DNA from 4 places in the Micromonospora sp. NPDC049049 genome. Region 2 is predicted to be linked to each of the others. Evidence: riboswitches for the same ligand, from Rfam matches in the RefSeq annotation. Region 2 holds a riboswitch; each other region holds the start of a gene.
What was found. Region 2 has a riboswitch for cyclic di-AMP ahead of AB0B68_RS30250 (hypothetical protein). Riboswitches for the same ligand answer to the same signal wherever they lie in the genome.
Positions count from the first base shown of each region.

Region 1: another riboswitch for cyclic di-AMP. It lies ahead of AB0B68_RS19565 (C39 family peptidase); the one in region 2 lies ahead of AB0B68_RS30250 (hypothetical protein).
Region 3: another riboswitch for cyclic di-AMP. It lies ahead of AB0B68_RS13950 (NlpC/P60 family protein); the one in region 2 lies ahead of AB0B68_RS30250 (hypothetical protein).
Region 4: another riboswitch for cyclic di-AMP. It lies ahead of AB0B68_RS13045 (hypothetical protein); the one in region 2 lies ahead of AB0B68_RS30250 (hypothetical protein).

Region 1 is NZ_JBEZEX010000018.1:67,229-71,339, forward strand. Features, by position in the region: gene AB0B68_RS19555 (hypothetical protein) at 1-153, shown strand, start outside; gene AB0B68_RS19560 (hypothetical protein) at 287-1,057, shown strand; cyclic di-AMP (ydaO/yuaA leader) riboswitch at 1,342-1,482, shown strand; gene AB0B68_RS19565 (C39 family peptidase) at 1,714-2,562, shown strand; gene AB0B68_RS19570 (alpha/beta fold hydrolase) at 2,686-3,432, shown strand; gene AB0B68_RS19575 (CDP-glycerol glycerophosphotransferase family protein) at 3,437-4,111, opposite strand, start outside.
Region 2 is NZ_JBEZEX010000047.1:13,046-17,156, reverse strand. Features, by position in the region: gene AB0B68_RS30255 (carbonic anhydrase) at 165-884, shown strand; gene AB0B68_RS30250 (hypothetical protein) at 941-1,960, opposite strand; cyclic di-AMP (ydaO/yuaA leader) riboswitch at 1,965-2,095, opposite strand; gene AB0B68_RS30245 (YibE/F family protein) at 2,262-3,650, opposite strand; gene AB0B68_RS30240 (heavy metal translocating P-type ATPase) at 4,085-4,111, shown strand, end outside.
Region 3 is NZ_JBEZEX010000011.1:68,402-72,512, forward strand. Features, by position in the region: gene AB0B68_RS13940 (pyridoxamine 5'-phosphate oxidase family protein) at 1-75, opposite strand, end outside; gene dcd (dCTP deaminase) at 173-751, shown strand; gene AB0B68_RS13950 (NlpC/P60 family protein) at 813-1,853, opposite strand; cyclic di-AMP (ydaO/yuaA leader) riboswitch at 1,867-2,002, opposite strand; gene AB0B68_RS13955 (peptidoglycan recognition family protein) at 2,238-4,111, shown strand, end outside.
Region 4 is NZ_JBEZEX010000010.1:81,917-86,027, reverse strand. Features, by position in the region: gene AB0B68_RS13060 (PfkB family carbohydrate kinase) at 1-21, opposite strand, end outside; gene AB0B68_RS13055 (SRPBCC family protein) at 213-683, shown strand; gene AB0B68_RS13050 (hypothetical protein) at 828-1,328, opposite strand; gene AB0B68_RS13045 (hypothetical protein) at 1,470-2,483, opposite strand; cyclic di-AMP (ydaO/yuaA leader) riboswitch at 2,540-2,671, opposite strand; gene AB0B68_RS13040 (cation diffusion facilitator family transporter) at 2,790-3,707, opposite strand; gene AB0B68_RS13035 (AAA family ATPase) at 3,814-4,111, opposite strand, start outside.

The DNA.
Region 1 (4,111 bases), on a different contig from region 2:
CCGACCTGGTCGGTCGACTCGCCGGTGGCGCTCCCCGGCGATCAGAACACCATCGCGGCCGGCGTGCTGCCGGCCAGGGCGGCCGAATCTGACCGGCTGCCCCTCGTCGACAGTGCGAGCGGTCGGGCTTCCCGGGCCCCACCCGGGCGCTGAGCCACCGGGACGACCGTCCCGCCGCCGCGCCCTGTCGACCCACCCGCTCCCTGACCCGCCGACCCGTGGCCCGCCGTGGCCCGCTGGTCGGCGCGGCTTTCCATCGCACTGCTCTCTCCCCGAGGTGCCGACCATGGAGACCGTCGTCTTCTACCAGTTCGTGACCGAGGTGCCGCGGGCCGCCGCCATCTGGTCGACGCTGTTCCTGCTGACCCTGGGCCTGCTCACCGTGCTGGCCGCCCGCCCCGAACGGGCCCGGCCGACCGGCGACCCGGTCCCGGCCGGGCCCACCGCCCAGGAGTTGGCCGCCGCCGAGGCCGTCGACAGGCGCCGCTACGCCGAGGAGGTGGCCGTTGCCGCGGCCCGCGCGGCCACCACCGCCAAGCGGCGGCGTGCCGCCTGGCTGACCGCTCAGGAACAGCTGGAGCAGGCCTGGATCGGGTACGACGAGGCGGACGCCGCCGCGCGTCGCTTCGCTGGCGCGGGGGCACTGCCCACCCCGCAGACCCCGCACACCCCCGCCGAGTACGCCGCCCGGGAACGCTATCTGCACCGGGCGGCGATGGCGGCGTACTGGCGGGGCGACCTGACCATGGCGCAGCTCGGCGACGTGTTCGGGCACCGGCGCGGCTGGGATCCCCGGCGACACCCGGTCGAGCAGGAGGTGCTGATCAGCCGGGTGATCCGGGATGCGCGGTCGACCGATTACCAGGTGGCCGCCGACCGTGAGCGGGTCGCCTGGCGCGACGCGGAATTGGCCGCCGAGTCGGCTCGTGCCCTCGCCGAGGAGGCGTACGCGGCGGCGGCCCGGCTCCGCCCGACCCTGGTCCCCGCGCGCCGCACGGTCGCCGGGGCGTTGCGTCCCGCCGTCGTGGCACTGTGGCGCCCGGCCCGGGTGGGTTGAGCCCAATCCGTTATGTGAGGCCGGTCACCCGATCGAGAAATCGGACGTCCGACGCGATCGACGGGATTGTTCCCGCGATTATGGCCGCGTTCTTTGCGGCCTGTCCGGTTGTCGCCCGTAGGCGTCGCCGTAACTGGTTGTCCCATCGAGTCACATCATCGGCATTACGCGCAGAAATTGTGGCGCCAATTGGGGTTTACGCAGGTGAACCTGGCTTGGCAGGGCGTTGAGACGCCAGTAGTGTCGTCCCGTCCGGTGCGGTAACCGATCGCAAGACGCGACGCCGCATCGACCCGCTTAATCGTGATCAACGAACCGGGGACCCACCAGTAAGTCCGGGGTGAATCCGCGAGCCACGGCCCGCGGTAGGGCGTCTTCCCGCCCGAATCCGTCAGCTAACCCGGTAGGCGGTGTCGGAAGGAGTCCCATCCTCGTGCAGCACCTTTCCACCCCTCGGTTGTTCCCTCGCCTCCACGGCGCGGCGGTGCACCCGCTCATTCGTCGCGTGACGGTGAGCTGACCCCCGGGTCATCGCCTTTCCCGCCCGGCCGATCCGGGCGTTCCCCTGAGCGGTTCACACCCGCGGACCACTGTCCGCGCGCTGGCGCCTGCCCGGATACCGGTCCGGCCCCGGTGTGCCGCTCTCCCCCCGATCCGTGGAGGACCCCGTGAAGCACACCCTGCAGCGCCAGCTCCGTCGCCTCGCCACCGAGCGCCCGTACCAGATCGTCGCCGCCTCCGCCGCAGCCCTCGCTATCGCCACCACCACCGGCGCCCTGCTCACCACTGCCGACGACGCCCCGGCCGGCCAGCGCACCGCGACCACCGTCGCCGAGATGCGCAGCGACGTCGCCGCCTCCCGCAGTGAGGCCCGGGACGCGTCCCCCTCGGCCAGCGCCGCGCCGACCACGGCCGCCCCGGCCACCAGCGCCGCGTCACCCGCCGCCAAGGCCAAGAGCAACCCCGACCTCACCCGTAAGCCGACGCCGCCGAAGCCCCCCGCGACGAAGGTGCTCGACTACGACTACGAGGCGCAGAACACCTACTACAACTGCGGCCCGGCGGCCACCCGGAACGCGCTCAGCGCCGCCGGCATCGACCGCACCCAGGAGGAGCTCGGCGCCGAACTGGGCACCACCGAGATGGGCACCAACTCGGCCGAGGACACCACCCGGGTGCTCAACGCCGAGGTGAAGGGCTCCCCGTACCGGACCCGGATGTTCCCCGGCGCGCCCAGCCCGGCCCAGATGGACCGGCTCCAGGCCGACGTGGTGAAGGCCGTCACCGACGGCCGGGGCGTGGTGGCCAACGTCGTCGGGGACGCCGTCGACACCGACGGCGGGTGGCACTCCTACGGCGGTGGGCACTACATCGCCGTGGTGGGCTACAAGGACAACGGTCGCACCGTGCGGATCGCCGACTCGGCGAACCCGGCCGACCCGTCTTACTGGATCACCACGATCGACCTGGCCAACTGGATCACCAGCCGGGGCTACTCCGCCTGACCCGGGCACCCTGACCGCCGCGGACGCCGTCTCCCACAAGGAGCCGGCGCCCGCGGCGTTTGTCCGCCCGGCCCGCCATCGACGGCCCTCGTACCCGACCGTGAACCATGGGAGACTGCGGCCGTGGTGGATGAAACGGGTGGTCACACCGGCCGCGGGCCGGTCCTGCTGCTGCTGCACGGGATGGGAACGACCGGGGACGTGTGGTTGCCCTGGGCCCCGTACCTTGAGCAGCACTGGCCCGGGCGGTGGCTGGCACCGGACCTCGCCGGCCACGGCTGGGCGTCGCCGCTGCCGTCGTACTCCTTCGCGGGCTTCGCTCAGCAGATCGCGCGGGCCCTCGTCCCCGACGACCGGCTGGTCGTGCTCGGGCACTCGCTGGGTGGGGTGGTCGGCCTGGCGCTGGCCGCCCGCGACGCCGGAACGCCGGTGGACGCCGTGGTCGGGCTGGGCATCAAGGCACTCTGGTCACCCGCCGAGCTGACCCGCGCCGCCGAGCTTGCCGCCCGGCCGGTGAGCTGGTTCGCCACCCGCACCGAGGCGGCTCGCCGCTACCTGCGGGTCGCCGGGCTCAGCGGTCTGGTCCCGCCGGACCACCCGGTGGTGGAAGCCGGGCTGCGCCAGGTCGACGGCCGGTGGCGCCTCGCCATGGACCCGGCCGCCTTCGCCGTCGGCGAGCCCGACCTGGCCGCGCTGCTGGCGGCGACCGACGTGCCGGTGGTGCTGGCGCGCGGGGAGAACGACCCGATGGTCACCGACGAACAGCTCAAGGAGTACGGCGTACCGGTCGCGACGCTGCCCGGTCTCGGACACAACGCGCACGTGGAGGACCCGGCGGCGGTGCTGGCGCTGCTGGATCCTTACCGCTGAGCGGCTATGCCGGTGCGGTCGCGGTGAGCGCCTCGGCCGGTGCCAGCTCCCGGCGGGCGGCGGCCAGGAACGCCTCGGCGTACGCCTCGGCCGGGAAGTCACCCAGGTAGCGGCGGCGGGTGGCCCAGCGGGCCTCGGCCAGCGGGTCGGTGTCCAGCAGTGCGGTCAGCACGTCGTCCACGTTGGACATGTCCCGGCGCAGCACGTAACCCGACCCGGCCAGCGGGAACCGCTCCACGAACCGGTCGCCCTCGTCGCCCATGTCGGTGACCGCGTACGGCTTGCCGGAGTAGAGGAAGTCCGAGATCACTCCGGACACGTCGGAGACCAGCGCGTCGGCGGAGTTGACGCACTCGGTCAGGCTCAGCTCCCGAGCCGCCGCGCCGACCACGTGCTGGCGGCCGGTGCGGGCCCGGTCGGCGACGAGCAGTTCGGTCAGGCGGCCCAGTTGCCGGGCTGAGGCCGGATTCTGCGTCGTGTACGGGTGGGCTCGCAGGATCACCGTCGCGCCGCGTTCCAACAGTCGGCGCAGCAGGCTTTCGGCCACCGGCAGCGAGCAGTAGTCGGCGTCGGCGTGGTGCCCGGTCCAGGTCGGTGTGTAGAGCACCGTCGGGTGCGCCAACCCTCGTGCCGGCTCCGGGCGCACCTCGATCGACTCGACCTGTGGACGACCCACCAC
Region 2 (4,111 bases):
GAAGGTTGCCCAGGGTGTGGCCGGAGTCAACGTATGAAATCTAAATCACGCATACCTTGACGCATCTTACGGTGCGTGTGACGGTGGAGCACGAGCCAGCGCCCGCCGCCCGCCCGGCGGAAAGCCGGTTTGACCAGGTCAGATGCGTCGAGACGAGGTGCGGGATGAGTCATACCGGGAGCTCCGGCGGTCAGCCGGGTCCGCAGCGGACCACCGACGGGGCCACCGCGCTCAGTGAGCCGACCCGGGCGTACGCCGAACTGGTCGCCGGCAACCGGCGTTTCGTCGATGGCGCCCCACGCCACCCCAACCAGGATGCCGGGCACCGGGCCGCGGTAGCCGACGGGCAACACCCGTTCGCGGTGATCGTCGGCTGCTCCGACTCGCGACTGGCTGCCGAGATCATCTTCGACCGGGGCCTGGGCGACCTGTTCGTGGTTCGCACCGCCGGGCACACCGCCGGCCCCGAGGTGCTCGGCAGCGTCGAGTACGCGGTGACAGTGCTCGGCACCCCGCTGGTGGTGGTGCTCGGTCACGACTCCTGCGGTGCGGTGCAGGCCGCCCGGGAGTCCGCCGCGACCGGTACCGCGCCGAGTGGCCATCTGCGCGCCGTGGTCGACGCCGTGCTGCCCAGCCTGCGCCGGGCCGCGGCCGAGGGGGTGGACGACATCGACGGCATCGTCGACATCCACATCGCACAGACCGTCGAGACGCTGCTCGGGCAGTCGCCCGTGCTGGCCGACGAGGTGGCGCGGGGGCGGTGCGCGGTGGTGGGCGTGTCCTACCGACTGGCAGCCGGAGCGGTACGCCAGGTGGCCGCCGTGCCGGCCGGCTTCACGACCCCGGCCGAATCGACCGACCCGGCCGCGCCTGCCACCGTCTGACGCGACGAGGGCCGCTCCGCGTCACGCGGAACGGCCCTCGACGGAGATCGGGCGGGTCAGAGCAGCGACATGTGAACGTGGTCGGTGTGGTTCGACGGCCCGCTGTACGAACTCCAGCCGGTGGCCGGGAACCAGATCTGCCGGTTCCAGATCACGTAGTAGATGCCGAGCCGGTCGGCGTTACGGATGAGGAACGCGGCGACGTTGTTGCCGTACGTCCTGGTGTCGTTGTTGTGCCACGGGGAGAACCCGCTCTTCTGAAGCGACCAGTCGCAGGCGCGGCCCTTCGGGTGCTCCCACGGCCCGCCGGGGCGGTAGCAGCCGACGAACCGGTTGAAGCCGGCCGCCTTGACCTCCTTGTACGCGTGCAGCGTGCGCGGCGTGATGCAGCCGGAGGTGGTGGGGTCGTTCTCGCTGCACGACTGGGCCTTCCAGTCCCCGTCGGCAGTGCGACCCGGGCCGATCTTCGCGACCTTGGAGGTGGCATCCACCAGGCCGCCGGTGAAACCCTTGCCGCCGACGAGGGAGAGCGCCTTGTCGGCCTCGCTCTTGCGCTTCGCCATCAGGGCGGTCTGCTTCTGCTGCTCGCGCACCTCGGTGTCGAGGGCCAGCTTGGCCTGCTCGGCGCGGGACTTCACCTCGTTGACCTCGGAGAGCTTCTTCTCGTTGACCATGTTGATCTCGTCGAGCAGCCCGGCGCGCTGGACGAACGAGTCGGGCGCGTCGCTCTCCAGCAGCATCGCGACCGCGCCGATCCGGCCGGTCCGGTACGCCTGGGCGGCGATCTGCCCGACCTGCGGGGCCAACGCGTCCAGTTCGGCCTTGGCCCGGTTGACCTCCGCCGCCAACTCGCTCTGCCGCTTCTTGGACTTGTCCAGCTTGGACTTCGCGGCGGAGTAGTCACGGTTGGCCTGCTCGATGACGTCGTTGAGCAGCTTGGGCTCGCCGTCCTCCTCGTGCCCGGACGGTGTGGGGTTCGTCGGGGCGGCGTGCGCCGGGAACGGCCCGGCGAACACGGTCAGTGCGGCGATCACGGCCACCACGGGTGTCAACCAGCGGCGTAGGGGTGCCGTCACAATGTTCCCTTCCGTCGACCGCCGACCGGGTTAGCTGACGGGTTCGGGGCGGAAGTGGCCCCTACCGCTGATGCGGATTCACCCCAGGTACCTGGGTCCCCGGCTCGCCGGTTGGCGATTGGGCGGTGGCACCGCAGGCGCCGCTTCGCGCCTTCATCGGTAACCGGCAGCGAGGTTACCCGAGAGTCGACCGGCTGAGCTACGCCTGGATGCCGACCAAAAGCGTCATTTCGCCATAGCGTTGAGTGACCAGTGACGGGGTTCTCAGGGTGGATGCCCGATCTGGTCACGCTGAGGAGTGTCACCATGCCGTATCCGTGCTCCTGTTCGACTTCGGCCACCGGTCGGTGGCCTCGGGTGGGGGTGCGGTCCGCGTCCGGTCCGGTTCGTCGGAGCCGGCCGTTCGCGGTGAGCTGAGTGCGGCCAGTGCCTCGCTGCGGTCCGGCTGGGGCCGGGGCGCGGGAGCGTCGGTGGGCGCTGAGGCGTCGGTGAGCGCTGAGGCGTCGGCGCGCCCGGCGGCGGTGACCACCGCGGCCAGCCCGGTGGTCAGCGGTACGGCGGCGATCAGACCGAGGGTGGCGACCGCGCTGCGGACGATCTCCTGCGCGAGGAACTCACTGGTGAGGATCTGCCCGATCGGCCGCGAGTCGGCGGTGAGCAGGAGCAGCAGGGGCAGTGAGGCACCCGCGTACGCCAGCACGATGGTGTTGACAGTGGAGGCGATGTGCGCGCGACCGACCCGGGTGGCGGCACGGTAGAGCTGCAACCGGGTCAGCCCGGGGTTGGCGTTCGCCAGTTCGGTGACGGTGGCCGCCTGGGTGACCGTCACGTCGTCGAGCACCCCGAGTGACCCGATGATGATTCCGGCGAGCAGCAGTCCGTGCAGGTCCACGTCGCCCTGGAACATCGACAGGGTGGTGGCGTCCTCGCTGCCGAAGCCGGTGAGGTGGGTCGCGGCCGTGGCGATGGTGGCGAGCACGCCGGTCAGGACCAGGCTGCCCAGGGTGCCGAGCACCGCGACCGAGGTCTGTGCGGTGACCCCGTGGGTCAGATAGAGCACCACGAACATGATCAGGGCCGCGCCGACCACCGCCACCAGCAGCGGTGACCTGCCGGCGCTGATGCCCGGCAGCACGAAGGTGAGCAGGATGGCGAAGCTGGCGGCCAGCCCGGCGAGCGCGGCCAGACCTCGCCACCGACCGAACGCGACGATCGCGGCCGCGAAGATCACCGCCAGCCACACCATCGGGGTGCCGCGTTGGTGCTCGGCGATGTTCCAGTTGCTGGTGGTGGGATCGGTCGGGTCGGCCAGCTCGACCAGGACGACCTCGTCGCCGACCTCGACCCGGGGTGCGCCGGGCCCGTCGGGCACCGGAGTCCGTACCTGCTGGCCGGCGGTCGGCCCGTCGTCCACCCGCACGTCGACAGTGCCGCACCGCCCATCGCCGACCCTCGGTGTGCCCTCGGGGACCGACGGCGCCGGCGGGCACGGCTCGCTCACCACCCGGGTGACAGTGCCGGGGTAGCGCGGCACGTCCGCACCACCATCGGTCTGCGGTGACCCGCCGCGCGGCCAGAGCAGCACCGCGGCCAGCACGGTGGCGACGAAGAGGGGTACCACAGTCACGACGAGGATCCGTCGCACCCGAGGCGGGGCGGACGGAGCGGGGTGAGTGTGGTCGGCGGCCAAGGTGAGACTCCCAACGATCCGGTGCGGGATACGGGTCAGCGGGCCGGGCGGTTCACCGTTGCGGTGGAAACGCGGCGGACGGCGGGGCGGATCGCTGCCTGACGACCGCTTGATCACGGACGGTCAGTGCTCGGCCCGGTCGGCTGGGGGCACCGCCACGACGTGGCGGCGCCGGTGCCCGACTGTGCAGCGGCATTCGGAGGGCCATCGGGGGAGATGCTAGCCAGCCCCTCCGGGGGTTGCAGGTCGTGGCGGAGTGTCGGGCGGCCGAACCGCTCGCGCGGCGGTCTCCGGGGCGGCATGTTGGAGCCATGCCCGCTCCGTCACCGCCCGACCCCGACCGACCGCGACACGCCGAACCCGTGCCGCACGACAAGCATTCCGGGCACGACAAGCACGCCGGACACGACAAGCACGCCGGACACGATCCGGCGATGTTTCGCCGTCGGTTCTGGGTCTGC
Region 3 (4,111 bases), on a different contig from region 2:
GTACTGCTGAAGGAGAACGCGGATCCCGTCGGCGAGTCGGGGCTCGTCGGCGGCGAATTCGGACCAGGAAGCCATGTGGGCATTCTATCGAACAAATGTACGAGTAGCGACCTCGACGCGCTGGTCCGGCACCGAATCCGGCCACTTCCGGCAACGCGGCTATGGTGGTCCGATGCTGCTCTCCGACCGTGACCTGGTCTCCGAGATCAAGGCCGGCACGCTGGGCTTGGAGCCGTTCGAGCCCACCCTGGTCCAACCCTCCAGCATCGACGTCCGACTCGACCGGCTGTTCCGGGTCTTCAACAACCATCTCTACACCCACATCGATCCGGCCATGCAGCAGGACGACCTGACCTCGGCGGTCGAGGTCCCCGACGGCGAGCCGTTCGTGCTGCACCCGGGGGAGTTCGTGCTCGCCTCGACGCTGGAGGTCATCTCGCTGGGTGACCAGCTCGCCGGCCGGCTGGAGGGCAAGAGCTCCCTGGGCCGGCTCGGGCTGCTCACGCACTCCACCGCCGGTTTCATCGACCCGGGCTTCTCCGGCCACGTGACGCTGGAACTCTCGAACGTGGCGAACCTGCCGATCACCCTCTGGCCGGGCATGAAGATCGGGCAGCTCTGCATCTTCCGGCTCTCCTCGCCAGCCGAGCACCCGTACGGCTCGGTGGTCTACGGCTCGCGCTACCAGGGCCAGCGGGGGCCGACACCCAGCCGCGCCTGGCAGCACTGGCGCACCTGGCCCACCCGCTAGGACCAGAACGACGAGGGCCCGCCGCGAGGAGATCGCGACGGGCCCCTTCGGTCACACTGGGTCAGCCTGGACGGCCGTAGCTGTGGATCGGGCCGTCGTCGACCTTCTTCATCTTGACCGGTTGACCAGCCTGCGAGGCGTGCACCACCCAGCCGCCGCCGACGTACATGCCGACGTGGTGGATGTCGCTGTAGTAGAAGACCAGGTCGCCGGGGCGCAGGTCACCCTTGCTGACGTTCTTGGTGACCCGGCTCTGCGCGGCGGCGTTGTGCGGCAGCGACACGCCGGCCTTCGCCCAGGCGGCCAGCATGAGCCCGGAGCAGTCGTACGAGTTCGGACCCTCGGCACCCCAGACGTAGGGCTTGCCGATCTGCGCGCAGGCGAACTTGACCGCGGTGCCCGCGGCACCGCCGGGGTAGCTACCCGGGCAGGGCGCCGGGCGCAGCGGACCGCCGCCGCCGCTGCCGTACACCTTCAGGCGCAGCTTCTGCAGGCGATCGATCTCGTCGTTGATCTGCTTCTTCTTCGCCGCCAGCTGGGCTTCCGTGCGGGTCAGCTGGGCCACCATCTCGTCCAGTGGCGCCTTCTGCGCGGCCAGTTGGTCGCGCAGGTCGGCCACCTGGCGTACGTCCTTCTGCTGGTCGTGCGCGAAGCGGTCCAGCATTTCGAGCTGGCCGACCACCTCGCTGGGCGACCGGCTGCCCAGCATCGCGTTGACGGTCGAGACGTTCTCACCCATGTAGGCGCGTACGGCAAGGGCGCTGACCTTGTCCATCGCGGCGTCGACCTGGCGCTCGAGCGGAGTGATCCGGGCGGCCAGCGCGTCTGCCTGCTTGCGCTTCGCGGCGAGGTCGATGCGGGTGGCGTTGTGCCGTTCGATGACCGGTTCGAGCTTGTTCCAGTCGGCGTCGATCTGGCGCTCGATCTCGGCGACGGAGGGGTCGGCGTGGGCCGCCGTGGCACTACCGGTCAGAACGACGGCGACGCCGGCCAGCGCGGCGAGTGCGGTGGTTAAGCGGGACCAGCGTGGGCGCGGCACTATCGACGCCGGGCCGGCTGATGCCGACCGCTCGGACGACGGCCGCGGGGCATGGAGTGCCACCGGGGTTCCGTACTCCTTCTTCCTGACCGCCTACCGGGTTAGCTGACGGGTTCGGGCGGGAAGTCGGCGCCCTACCGCAGTGGCTGCGGATTCACCCCGAGGGACCTGGGTCCCCGGTTCGCTCGGAAACGACTCGGCGGTGTCGGTCCGTTACCGCCCGGGGTGGGCGGAGCTGCTGTCGGGCCGACAAATGACCAGAGTAGAGACGCCCGTTACCGATCCGCAACCCGTGCGGCCGTGACACTCCGTACGGATTGGACGAGGTCACTGACCGTGTGTGAAGAATTCTTTCCGTGCACGTCGATAGATGGAAAGGTATTGACGCGAGCTCCCGGACGGCGCGATGGTGATTTGACCTCACTCCGCGAGAATCTAGGGGGTTCGATGCACCATCCAACCCTGTCGACCGGCTGGCGCGCACTGCTCGCCGCCACCGTGGTCGCCGCCGCGACCACGGTGCCACTCTCCGTCGGCCCGGCCGCCGCCGCGCCCACCACCGACCGCCAACAGCAGTACGCCGACGCGGCCACCGAGTACGGCGTACCGGCCGTCGTGCTGCTCGGCGTCTCCTACCTGGAGTCCCGTTGGGACACCAACGCCGGCACACCGAGCACCAGTGGCGGCTACGGCCCGATGCACCTGACCGACGCGCGGCACGTGGCCGCCCTACCCGGACGCGGTCACCACGACGCCGGAGCCGAGGACCCACGCGGTGACGACTCCCGGCCGGCCCGGGTGCCCGCGCCCCGACCGGTCGAGGCGCCCGCCCCGTCCACCGCCGCGTTGCAGACCGTCGACGCCGCCGCCGCGCTGACCGGTGCCGCCCCCGAGGCACTGCGTACCGACGCGGGCCTCAACATCCGGGGTGGGGCGGCGCTGCTGAGCGCGTACCAGAGGGATCTGGGCGCGCCGGTCGGCGCGGGCACCGACCCGGCGGCCTGGTACGGCGCGGTGGCCCGCTACTCGGGCGCGGACAGCGCCGACGCCGCGGCGGCCTTCGCCGACGAGGTCTTCACCACCATCGGCGCGGGCGAAGCCCGGGTGACCGACGAAGGCCAGCGGATCACCCTGCCGGCCCGCGCGGTGCGGCCCGAACGGTCCTGGCTGGACCGGCTGGGCCTGCGCCGGCTGGCCCGCCCGGACGGGGTGGAATGCCCCCGCACCATCTCCTGCGAATGGATCCCGGCGCCCTACGAGGCGTTCGGCGACGGGGACTACGGCAACCACGACCTCTCCGACCGGCCCGCGCGGCAGAAGATCGAGTACATCGTCATCCACGACACCGAGGCGAGTTGGGCCACCACCCTGCAACTCGTCCAGGACCCAACCTACGTGAGCTGGCACTACTCGCTGCGCTCGGTCGACGGGCACATCGCCCAGCACGTCAAGACGAAGGACGTCGGCTGGCACGCCGGCAACTGGTACGTCAACGCGAAGTCGATCGGGTTGGAACACGAGGGCTTCGCTGCGCAGGGCACCTGGTACACCGAGGCGATGTACCGGACCTCGGCGAAGCTCGTTCGGCACCTGGCGCTGCGGCTGGGCATCCCACTGGACCGCCAGCACATCATCGGCCACGACAACGTGCCCGGCACCATCCCCTCGACAGTGCGGGGAATGCACTGGGATCCGGGCCCCTACTGGGACTGGACGCACTACTTCGACCTGCTGCACGCCCCCCGACTGGACACCGGCACCCCGGCCACCGGGCTGGTCCGGATCGACCCGGACTACACCACCAACCAGCCGGCGTTCACCGACTGCGTCACGGTGGGCGTGCCCTGCGCTCCGCGCGGTTCCTCGTCGGTGGTGCTGCGCAGCGCGCCGTCCGCTGACGCGCCGCTGGTCAACGACATCGCGCTCCGCCCGGACGGCAGCCCGAACACGATGGCGGTGTCGGACCACGGGGCCAGGGCGTCCGCCGGGCAGACGTATGCGCTGGCCGGCCGGCAGGGCGACTGGACGGCGATCTGGTACCTCGGGCAGCGGGCCTGGTTCCACAACCCGTCGTCCGCGCCGACCGCCAGTTGGACCGTCGGAGTCGTGGCGACACCGAAGCCCGGAAGAGCCACCGTTCCGGTCTACGGACGGGCGTACCCGGAGCAGTCCGCGTACCCGGACGGGGTGCCCTACCAGGCGATCACGCCGCTCCAGTACACGCTGGCCGCCGGGCAGCGGTACTCCGTCGGCGCGGTGCTGGCCGGCGAGTACTACCGGGCCAGCACGTTCGACGGCTCCTCACCCGGTGACTGGACGGT
Region 4 (4,111 bases), on a different contig from region 2:
GACCATCACGTGCCCACTCATCGGTCGTCGCCGTTCATGCTGGCCGCCCTCCGGCACCTTCGGAAGATTTCGTACTAACCGACCTTAATGGCGCAGGTGGTGGCAGGTCGTCGCATCGGCCCGGTCCGGCGCGGCGCTGAGGGTCCCTGGGGCGTTGCCAGCCAGACATCGGTACGGGACGATCGGGCGACCAGACGACGGCGGGAGACGGTGTGCTCAGCAGCGATACCTTCAGCTACACCGTCCAGGCCCGGTGCTCACCCGCCGAGGCGGCAGCGTTGCTCAGCGACCTGACCCGGCAGGGCGAGCTGCATCCGCTGATCGTGCAGGTCCGCCGGGTACCGCCCCGGCCCGGCGCCCAGGCGAGCTACACGATCAACGACCGGTTGGCGGCCGGTCCGCTGCGCTTCCGGACCACCTACCACGCGGACGTGCTGATCAGCGAGGCCGACGAGATCGTCATGGTGGCCCGCCAGTGGCCGGCCACCACTGTGCGGAACCACACCCGTCTACGCGCCGAGCCGGACGGCCTGACCCGCGTCGACGTCGAGATCACCCTGACCGCGCCGAGGCCCCTGTTCCGCTACGCGTTCCGCCAGGCCCAGGCCGCTCACCTCGCCCTGGCCACCCGGCTGGGCGCCGCCCTGGACCGCACCAACAACACCCCGCCCCCTAACCCCTAACCCGCGTCCCGACCCGTGGCCGACCCCGTGCCGCGCCCCTGGCGCGCCGATCTTGCAGTTTCAGCTGTCGATATCGGTGGGATGGAACCCATATGTCGGCGTAGTAAGTGCAAGATCGCGGGCGCGTAGGGCGGGGCGGGCGCGTTAGATCGGGGTTGGCGCGCTCTTGCGGGTCGGGCGGGTGGTGGGACGTCGGCCCCACGGCTTGTAGGTGGAGAGCACTGTCGCGATGACCATCAGGCTGGTCGACACCGCCGGCGCGATGACCAGGTCGGCGCGATCGCGGGCGGGCAGGGCGGCGCCGACCGCTCCGGCGTGACGCAGATTCGGGGTGAGCAGGAACAGCACCAGCCCGACCATCACCGTGGTGATCACGAGCTTGACCAGCACCCACCGGTGGCGCAGCAGGCCCCACGGGGTGAGCAGCGAGCTGGCGACTCCGATCAACCACACCAGGACGCTCAGCGGCGCGAACAGCACCGTGCCGACCAGAGCCGTGACCGGATAGACCACCGCCGGATCGGCGCCCCGCTGCACGGCGACGCCGAGGGTGAGCAGCACCAGGTCGGCGCCGAGCCAGCCCAGCGAGGTGACGAGGTGCAGGGTGAGCAGCGCCTTGCGGGTGGTGGGTCGGATCCGAGGCATACCGCGATGCTGCCCGCCGGCCACCGCCGGGTCGTCCGACGAGCGACGACATCAGGGGTACGCCCGGTGACGTAGCCCGGCCCCTGACGCACGTGATGCCTGTGAGCCATCCAGTGGCTCACAGGCATCACGACGCGTCGGTCAGTAGACCGACAGGTGTACGTGGTTGGTGTGGTCGCTGGACGGGTCGCCGCCCGCCCCGCTGTACGACTTCCACCCGCTGCTGGGCAGCCAGATCTGCCTGTACCAGATCACGTAGAGCACGGCGAGCCGGTCCGCGTTGCGGATGAAGTACGCGGCCAGGTTGTTGCCGTACGTCTTGTCGCCGCCGGTGGCGTCGCCGCCGAAGCCGTTCTTCTGCGCCGCGAAGTCGCAGGCCCGGCCCTTCGGGTGTTCACCCGAGCCGCTGGGGCGGTGGCACGAGACGTACCGGGTGAATCCCGCGGCCTTGGCCTGGTTGAGCGCGTGCAGGGTGCGCGGGGTGATGCAGCCGTTGGCCGGCGTGGGGTCGTTGACGCTGCACGACTCGGAGGGCCAGGAGCCGTCGGAGTTGCGCGGTGCGGCCTTCGCGTTGGCGCTGGAGGTGCCCCGGTTGGAGCCGGCGTCGGCGGTGGTCTGCGGCTTGGGCGTGGTGGCCACACTCAGGGCCCGTTCGGCCTGCTCCTTGCGCTTGGCCATCACCGCGACCTGCTTGCGCTGTTCGTTGATCTCGCCGTCCAGGGCGACCCGGGTGCGGTTGGCCTTGTCCTTGGTGTCCAGCAGGTCGCGCAGCACCCGGTCCTCGTTGGCCGCCACCGCGTCCAGCGCGGCCGCCCGGTCCATGAAGCCTTCCGGGGTGTTGCTGTTGAGCAGCGCCGACACCGCACCCAGCCGGCCGGTGCGGTAGGCGACCTCGGCGATCTCGCCGACCTTGCCGTTGCGCTGGTCGATCTCGACCTCGATGGTCTTCAACTGGGTGCCGAGCTGCTTCTGCCGTTGCACTGACGTGTCCAGGGCGCGCTTCGCGTCCAGGTAGCCCTTGCTGGCCGCATCGAGCTGGGCTCGCAACGCCGGGGTGCCGCCCTCCTCGTCGGAGTCGGGTGCGGCGGCTCGCAGGCCGGTCGGGGGAGCGGCCGAGGCGGTGCCGGCCGGAAGCGCGACGCCGAGGGCGAACATCGCGACGATCAGGGCCGCCAGTCGGGCGGCGGGTGGTCGTGCTGGTGCCACTGCGCATGTCCTTCCGTCAGCCGCCGACCGGGTTAGCTGACGGGTTCGGGACGGAAGATCCCTACCGCTGACGCGGATACACCCCAGGAACATGGTTCCCCGGTTCGCCCAGTTGGGCGATTAGGCGGCGACCGCCACCGGCGCCGGGAGGGCGCCGCCTGGTGACGGCCGGGACCGAGCCTACCGGTGCGGGTGGGGCCGCTGCAGCCGATGTGACGGACGGTGCGTACGTCACCACGGAAATCGACGAACCGGTCACCATTCGATGGAGCCGCAGGCTCCAGAAGCGGCGCCGGGCTCGATCTGCAATGTCGCGTGTTCGATGCGGAAGTCGTCGTGCAGGGCCGTACGTGCCGCGGTGAGCACCGCGCCGACCTCCGCGCCCGGTGCCATGGTCAGGTGGGCGGAGGCCACCTCCATGCCCGAGGTGAGCGTCCAGACGTGCAGGTCGTGCACCTCGACGACACCGGGGACGGCGGCGAGCCGGTCGTGCACGGCGGTCACCTGGAGGTGCTCCGGGGCGGCCTGCACCAGGATGCGGATAGCGGCGCGGGCCAGCCGCCAGGTGCGCGGCAGGATGAACACGCCGATGGCGACCGCGACCAGAGGGTCGGCCCACCACCAGTCGGTGACGGTGATGAGCAGCGCCGCGCCGATGACGCCGACCGAGCCGAGCAGGTCACCGAGCACCTCCAGGTAGGCGCCCTGGAGGTTGATGCTCTCCCGGGCTCCGGCGCGCAGCAGCGCGAACGCGGCGATGTTCGCGAGCAGGCCGAGCACGGCCACCGCGAGCATCGGGCCGGCGATGACCTCATGCGGGTCACCGAAGCGGCGGATCGCCTCGACCACCACGTAGATCGCGACGCCGGAGAGCAGGACGGCGTTGGCCAGCGCGGCGAGCACCTCGAGCCGGTAGAGCCCGAAGGTGCGCTGCGGGTCGCCGGTGGCCCGCCGGGTCGCCGTGATGGCGGCGAGCGCCATCCCGATGCCGAGCACGTCGGTGAACATGTGCCCGGCGTCGGAGAGCAGGGCGAGCGAGCCGGTGTGCAGTGCGACCACCGCTTCGACCACCATCAGGGTGGCGAGCAATCCGAAGGCCGCCCAGAGTCGACCTCGGTGCTGGTGTGCGGCATTGGCGACGGACCCATGGTGGTGGTCATGACCTGCGCCCACGAGAACCACCTTCCGCCGCTGGTCGGGACCCGGTCAAATGTATGCTCACATCGCTATGTGTGCAAGTGTACGGGCAGGGCGTTCCGCCGGCGGCAGTCCGCACACGTCAGCTGGTCGGGTCGATGGTGGTGAGCCGCTGGGTGGCCCGGGAGAGCGCCACGTACAGGGTGCGCACCCCGGCGCCCGGATCCGCCCGGATCTCGCTCGGGGCGACCAGCACCACCCCGTCGTACTCCATGCCCTTGGCCTCCAGGCTGGTCACCACCTGCAACCTGGGTGCGCCGAGCGCGCCCAGCCAACCGGCGACCTCGTCCCGGCGGGGGACCGGCGTGATGACCCCGACCGTGCCCTCCACCTCGGCCAGCAGGCCGGCGGCGGCCTCCACGGTCGCGGTCTCCAAGCCC